3 regions of the Novosphingobium mississippiense genome follow, and region 3 is predicted to be linked to each of the others. Evidence: riboswitches for the same ligand, from Rfam matches in the RefSeq annotation. Region 3 holds a riboswitch; each other region holds the start of a gene.
The links. Region 3 has a riboswitch for cobalamin ahead of WBP06_RS19440 (TonB-dependent receptor). Riboswitches for the same ligand answer to the same signal wherever they lie in the genome.

Region 1 (2,260 bases), 240 kb from region 3:
CCTCGATGGCGGCGCGGTCCAGCCCCTTCTGGCCGATGACGACCAACTGGGTACGGCGCGCTTCCTGCGGGAGCCAGGCGCGATCGTAGAAGTGCTGGATGCGCGGGCCGACGGCCTGCACGACCAGACGACTGGGCTTGCCGCCGACCGCGACCATGCCCTTCACGCGCAGCACATCGTGCGCTGCGATCAGGTCCTTGAGGCGCGCGAGCAGGGCGTCGAGATCGGCCACGTCGCCGCCGGATACGACGAAGCTGTCGAAGTCGTCATGGTCATGATCCTCGTCCAGCCCGTCGATGTGCGAGGGGCGGGAATCGAGATCGTCCTCAGCCGCTGCGGTGATGCCCAGCAGCGCGGCGATATCGACGGCGCCATGATCGGCACGCACGATCTTCACGCCGGGGCGTGTTTCGGCCAGCACCAGCGTCTCGACATGGGTGAGGGCATCGGCATCGACGAGGTCGGTCTTGTTGAGCACGACCATGTCGGCGCAGCCCAACTGTTCCTCGAACAGTTCTTCCAGCGGGCTTTCATGGTCCAGCATCGGATCGGCGGCGCGGGCGGCGGCAAGCGCGGCCTCATCGGTGGCGAAGCGGCCGGCGGCCACGGCATCGGCATCGATCAGCGCGACCACGCCGTCCACCGTGGCGCGGGTGCGGATATCGGGCCACTGGAAGGCCTTCACCAGCGGTTTGGGCAGGGCGAGGCCGCTGGTCTCGATGATGATGTGATCGGGCTTGTTCTCACGGTCGAGCAGCTTCTGCATGGTCGGCAGGAAGTCGTCGGCGACGGTGCAGCAGATGCAGCCGTTGGCCAGTTCGACGATATCGTCTTCCGGGCACGCCTCGTCATTGCAGCCCTTCACCAGTTCGCCGTCGACGCCGACGTCGCCGAACTCGTTGATGATGAGCGCCAGGCGGCGGCCCTTGGCGTTCTGCAGCAAGTGGCGGATCAGCGTGGTCTTGCCGGCGCCTAGGAAGCCGGTGATGACGGTGGTGGGAACTTTGCTCAACGGTCTTCTCCCGCGCGCCGGTAACTCGAAAGCGGGCGGAGCGTCTCGCCGCGTCCGGACGAGCCAAACGCGACGCTCGGCTGCGACGACGGACAGGCGCGCGGGCGCCCGACGTGGCATGCCGTTGCGGCCCCGGCCGCGTGCATCACGTCGCTCAGACGGAAGAGTTACCGTGCCTTGGCCATTCCCTGGACCCGGGCGAGAGCGACATCGACGCCGGCAGGTCTCCTGGCTCACGGGTCACGGCACGATGCACGGCCTTCCCAGGCCCCGCATGACTTAGCGTCCGGCCCAGTGGCTGCGGCGAAAACCCTTGTTCCGCCGGCGATGTGCATCGCGCTCGCCGCTTACAGTTGCAGGGACAGCCCCGGATTCGAGCGGCAGCGCCGCTCTGACCGTGTTCCCGTATTAAGCCCCTTGCGGGGCACCGGCGCGATCTTGCCCGCCGCCGCCGCTTTCGCCGCGATGCCGGACAGGCAGGCTCCTAGCCTCAGCGGCCCCGGCCCGCAAGCCTCGCCGCCGATCCGCTGCTCTTCCGGCGCCGATCCACCTTGGGCAACTTTTTGGACGGCGCGATTGACTCGGCCCCGGTCAGCGCTTAGCAGCGGTTAAAATGCGAATGGCTCGCAATAGCAGCTTGAGAGGACGTGGTGTGCGTGAAAACAACAACTTCCCCTCTCCAGCGGCCGAATCCTGCCGGTAAATTGATCTGAGGAACGAAGCAGTCATGGCATCCCCGCCAAGCGGCATCGGCAAGGCGAACCTCGCGGCCCGGCTGACGGCCGCGATTCCGGCGAACTATATCGTCTCCTCGCTGGCGACGGCCTGCATCGCACGCGGCCTTGCGCAGGGCCTGAACGTTTCCGCCGCGGAGGCCAGCGTGGCCGGCACGCTGTTGTCTTTCGCGATCTTCGCGACATTGGCTCTGGTGGCCTTCGGCGTGCGGTCGATCGGGCGGTTCTGGCTGGGGATGGTCGTTTCCGGAGCGGTGATGGCCGGCTGGCTGTGGCTTTCGCTGCATGCGGGAGGCCGTCTGTGAAGGATAGCCTGCGGCAATCGATGGCGCTGGTCCACACCTGGTCGGGCCTGGTGCTCGGCTGGCTGCTGTTCGCCATGTTCGCGACGGGCACTTCGGCCTATTTCCAGGACGAGATCACGCGCTGGATGCAGCCGGAGGTGACCGGCGATGCCGATCCGGTCAAATCGGCAGAAGGGGCGATCCGTTTCCTTGAGCGCAAGGCGCCCGAC
Region 2 (2,260 bases), 820 kb from region 3:
CGGAAAAGCGGTTCGGCATCGGCACGGGCGTTAAAGGCAAGATCGTATCGGCCATCGCGCCCCGTCAGCATCACGTCGGCCGGCTGCGAACTGGCGCACCCTTTGGCACAGCCGGACACATGCAGCCGCCCCCTGACGAGCGGTGCGATCCGGCGCGCCAGTTCGCGGGTTACCACGCTGGCTTGCGAACAGGCCGGCTTGCCAGGACAGGCATCGACGCGCAGGAGCGGTTCGGCGGGGTCGGTCGACAAGCCGGGAATGTCGATGCCGGCTGCGCCTTCGACCAGGATCACGCGCCACGGCGTGAGGCGAAGCCCCGTGACACCGGGCCTCTCCATCACGTTCATCAGCGTGGATGCCTCAACCCGGCCGAACGGCAGGCCGTAAGCCGTGCCGCCGGTTCGTTCGCCCGGCAGCATGGACCGAAGCGGCTGCGCTGAACGCACATCGCCGATGGCCCAATCAGGTAGCGCGGCGGAATGTCGTGCCATCCGCCGCGCCTGCAGGCCACCGCTGTCCACGAACCACCGCGCCAGCGCCAGCAGGGCATCGACTTCCGTGCCATCCGTCAGTTCCACGCCCTCCGACCGGCCATCAGCCCGCAGCATCAGCCTTCCGCTACACGCGCGCTCTATGCGAAAATCGCCCGGCTCACATATCAGCGCCGGAGCCGGACCGGCATCGATGACGAAGCCGATCTTGCCGGGTAACCGGGGCAGATCGTGCAGCCGGCCATACAGTTCGCTGGCGATCCGGACGGTGTCATCGTCGGTTTGCCATTCCGGCGCGACCAGAAGATTGCGGCGCCCCTCCCGCTCGGCATCGTCATCCACCAGATCCAGCGCTTGCAGACGTTCGAGCAGGGCTGGCCACTGCAGGTGGTCCACCCCACGCAGCTGGAAATTGGCGCGCCGCGTCAGGTCGAGAAGGCCGTTGCCATAAGTCAGCGCCGCCTCGCACAGACCGATCGCCTGCGCGACGCTCACTCGGCCAAGATGCGGCTTCACCCGCACCAGCAGTCCGTCGCCAGCCATCATCGGCCGCCATGCGTCGGGACACCAGCCCCTGACGACGCCCTCCACCTGCGAGCTCAAAGCCATCTCACCCCGCGCCGGGCGGAACCTTGGATGGGGCTTGCCGGCAAGGCCGACCGACGCGGGTCGACGGGCGGGCGCATAACACCCGGCGACACGCGCACGTGCAGCCCCAGCCGCACAGCTTCGCCGCCCAGACGGAAGTATTACCGTGCCGTGATCATCCCCTGGATCAAGGCAAGAGCGACCGGTGCGCCGGCAGGTCTCCTGGCTCGCGGGTCACAGCTTGATGCACGCCTTCCCGAACCACAGGGTCCAGTGGCCGCCCTTCGCAAAGGGCCCGTGCATCGCGCTATCCGCTTACAGTTGCAGGGACAGCCGCGGATTTGGGAGCAAGCCCCCGCACCGCATTCCCGATTAAGCTCCGCTTGGAGCACCGGCGCGATCATGGTCGGACAGCGGATCGCTCCGCCGCCGATCGGCGCTCCTTACAGCGATCACCAAGGCGGGCCAATCGTTTTTTGGCGACGATCGGGGCGCAGGCGCGGCGCTGCCCGAACTGGCGGGATGGGCGCCCTGAGGCAGGCGGATCATTAACGGCGATCATTAATAGGTAGGAAATTTCGAGATTGCGGGTAAAGGGCCGGGCAATCTTCGGTGCCTGTGATGCGGTTTGATCTCCCCACCCTGTACTTCCTTGCCATAGGCACGTTGCTTCTCAGCGCCGTCATGACGCTTTGGGAACGACACGCGCGGCCCCAGTACGCAGGCCCCCAACACGCGCAACCATTGCGCAAAAGTGGACTCGGTATCCTTGCCACCGGGTATGCGATGCTGGCCGGCGGATGCGCCTTGGCGATGGGGCGTACCATGTTCGCCGCCCCCCTTGGCGCCAGCTTGGCCAATATGATCTTGCTGGGCGGGTACCTTTTGGTTTTCTGGGGCGCAGCCGGCCTGGCAGGCCGAAAGCGCGGCAAGATTGCGCTGGCCATCTGGGTTTTTCAGGCACTGGTCTGGTGCTTCATTGGCGGGCGCTGGCAGGACATTGTCTGGAACTATGTCAGCGCATTTCCCATTGCATTGGCCAGCGGCCTGACCGCTTGGGAATTGTGGGCAAACGGCCGCTTCGTTTCCTGCGATCGCGCCGCATCGCGGTAGGCTTCGCTGCCATGCACTGCCTCTTTTACCTGGGACGGGCCTGCATTCTCCCGCTGATCGCTCCCAGT
Region 3 (2,260 bases):
GTTCCGTACCAGATCGTCGGGTCGAGATCGGCACGATCGTGGGTCAGCGTCAGCACGAGGTCATCGCTCGCTTGCCAGCGCAAGGCGGCCGAAAGCGCTAGGCTGCGCGACTGGCCGCGCTCCATCCACCCGTCAGAGCGATTGTAGCTGAGGTCGACCCGGTAGGAGAGCTTGTCGCCGATCGGTCCACCGATGCCGCCCGCCGCCGCATAGGTATCGAAGGAACCGCCGCTGAGGCGCACTTCGCCTTCGAAGTGATCGGTGTTGGGTTTCTTGCGCACGACGTTGATGGCGCCGCCGATGCCGCCCTCGCCATAAAGCACCGAGGCTGCACCGCGCAGCACTTCGATACGTTCGGCCATCCATGGGTCGGCAGGGAAGGTCTGCGTGGTCGTCGTGTAGACGCGCATCCCGTCGTAGAGTTGCATCACCGACGTGTACCCGGTGAAGCCGCGCGAACTGAGCGAATAGCCGAAGGCCGAACTGTTGTTGATGAGGCCCGGTGCGCGTGCTGCGGCGGCCACGACGGTTCGATCTCCCAGGCTGCGTATCATCTCCTTGGTGATGACGTCGACGCTGGCGGGCGTCTGCATGGGCGTCAGCCCCAGACGGCTGGAGGCGTCGGCGGTCTGGCCGAGTTGCAGGACACCGGCCTTGCGCGCGGTGACGACGATGCTTTCGGCGCGGCTCTCGGTGGCATCCGTTTCGGCGTCCTGCGCCTGCGCCGACGTGGCGGCGGCCACCAGTGCGCCGAACGATGCGCCGGCACGCAGCAGCCCGGAAAGAAGTGTGATGGTATTCATAATGTAACCCCCGTTGCGTTGCTCAGTCGAACGGACAGGTCCCGCGAGAGGGGCGTCCCCCGCACGGGTGCAGCGGCGGAATCCGGGCGCGAACGAGCGGCCGGCGAAACCCGCCGTTGCGGCCTGGCCGCAAGTTCGTCGCTCAGACGGAGTACACCGTGCCGCGGCCATCCCCTGGACCAAGGCAAGAGCGACCGGACGCTGGCAGGTCTCCTGGCTCGCGGGTCATCGCTCGATGCACGGCCTTCCCAGGCCTCGCAGGAGTTAGCGTCCGGCCCAGTGGCTGCGTGCGGGGGCCTTGCCCCGCCGCGTGATGTGCATCGCGCTCACCGCTTACAGTTGCAGGGACAGCCTCGGCTTCAAGGGACCAGCCCTCTCACCGCGTTCCCTTTTAAGCTTCTTTCGAAGCACCAACGCGATCTTGTCTCTTTTCAGAGACGAGGCGTCATTATGGCCTGTAAAAGGAGAATTCAAGTCGCTCGTCGAACGAGGAAGATTCCCGATTTTCCTTCCCCGGCGTTTCATCGGTTCGCCGCCGAGCGGAACGGTGAGTTTACGCAGTGGCCCATCGGCGCCGCGTGCTTCCTGAAGGCGCAGCCAGATTCTCAATCATGTTTGAAGCGGGAAGGGCATCATAGGTTTCCGTCATGTTGCTGGAAAACGAAGGAATTTTGCTATTCCGCGCAAAGCGGTGCTTAACAATGATATGATGCAACATATCATTGACGCATCATCACCACCCTGACAGAAGCCCCCGCGACCAAGGGTGATGCGCGCTCTTTGGCACATATCTTCGTGGGGATTTCATGCTTCGTTTCACGCAGGACCGCAGGCTTTTGGCCAGCGCCATGCCGTTCGCCCTGGCCCTGGCGCCCTACCCGCTGACGGGCGAGGCGCTGGCCGAAGAAGCGCTGCTCGATGAGGAGGGATACGCCGAGGAGCGCAGCGAGGCCATTACCGTCACCGGCGTGCGTCAGGCCTATCGCGGGAACTTCGCGGTTTCTGAAATCCCGCAGTCGATCGCGGAAATCTCGGCGGAGACGCTGCAGCAGAACGGCATCCAGCGTCTGACCGATGCGCTCGATCTCAACGCCTCGGTGGTGCGACAGAACACGCTGGGCGGCTTGTGGGATTCCTTCGCGATCCGTGGTTTCGCCGGCGATGAGAACATGCCGAGCGGGTACCTCGTCAACGGCTTCAACGGGGGGCGCGGTTTCGGAGGGCAGCGCGACGCCGCCGGAATCGATCGGGTCGAAGTCCTGAAAGGCCCGGCTGCGGCGCTGATCGGGCGCGGGGAGCCGGGCGGCTCGATCAATCTCGTGACCAAACAGGCGGAGCTGGGCCGCTCGTTCGGCACCGCATCGATCCAGTATGGCAGCTGGGATCGGGTTCGCGGCGAGGCGGACATCAATCTTGCGCTCACGGAAGGGCTCACCGTGCGGCTGATCGGCTATGCC

Region 1: it holds a riboswitch for cobalamin, as region 3 does, so the genes downstream of both, cobW (cobalamin biosynthesis protein CobW) here and WBP06_RS19440 (TonB-dependent receptor) in region 3, are expected to answer to the same signal.
Region 2: it holds a riboswitch for cobalamin, as region 3 does, so the genes downstream of both, WBP06_RS23070 (cobalamin biosynthesis protein CobG) here and WBP06_RS19440 (TonB-dependent receptor) in region 3, are expected to answer to the same signal.

Annotation. Positions count from the first base shown of each region.
Region 1 covers NZ_CP147003.1:2,107,363-2,109,622, forward strand. Annotated here, with positions in the region: gene cobW (cobalamin biosynthesis protein CobW) at 1-1,012, opposite strand, end outside; cobalamin riboswitch at 1,213-1,459, opposite strand; gene WBP06_RS27765 (hypothetical protein) at 1,740-2,051, shown strand; gene WBP06_RS27770 (PepSY-associated TM helix domain-containing protein) at 2,048-2,260, shown strand, end outside.
Region 2 covers NZ_CP147003.1:1,019,383-1,021,642, forward strand. Annotated here, with positions in the region: gene WBP06_RS23070 (cobalamin biosynthesis protein CobG) at 1-1,100, opposite strand, end outside; cobalamin riboswitch at 1,274-1,490, opposite strand; gene WBP06_RS23075 (hypothetical protein) at 1,701-2,192, shown strand; gene WBP06_RS23080 (GGDEF domain-containing protein) at 2,204-2,260, shown strand, end outside.
Region 3 covers NZ_CP147003.1:195,576-197,835, forward strand. Annotated here, with positions in the region: gene WBP06_RS19440 (TonB-dependent receptor) at 1-803, opposite strand, end outside; cobalamin riboswitch at 989-1,233, opposite strand; gene WBP06_RS19445 (TonB-dependent siderophore receptor) at 1,610-2,260, shown strand, end outside.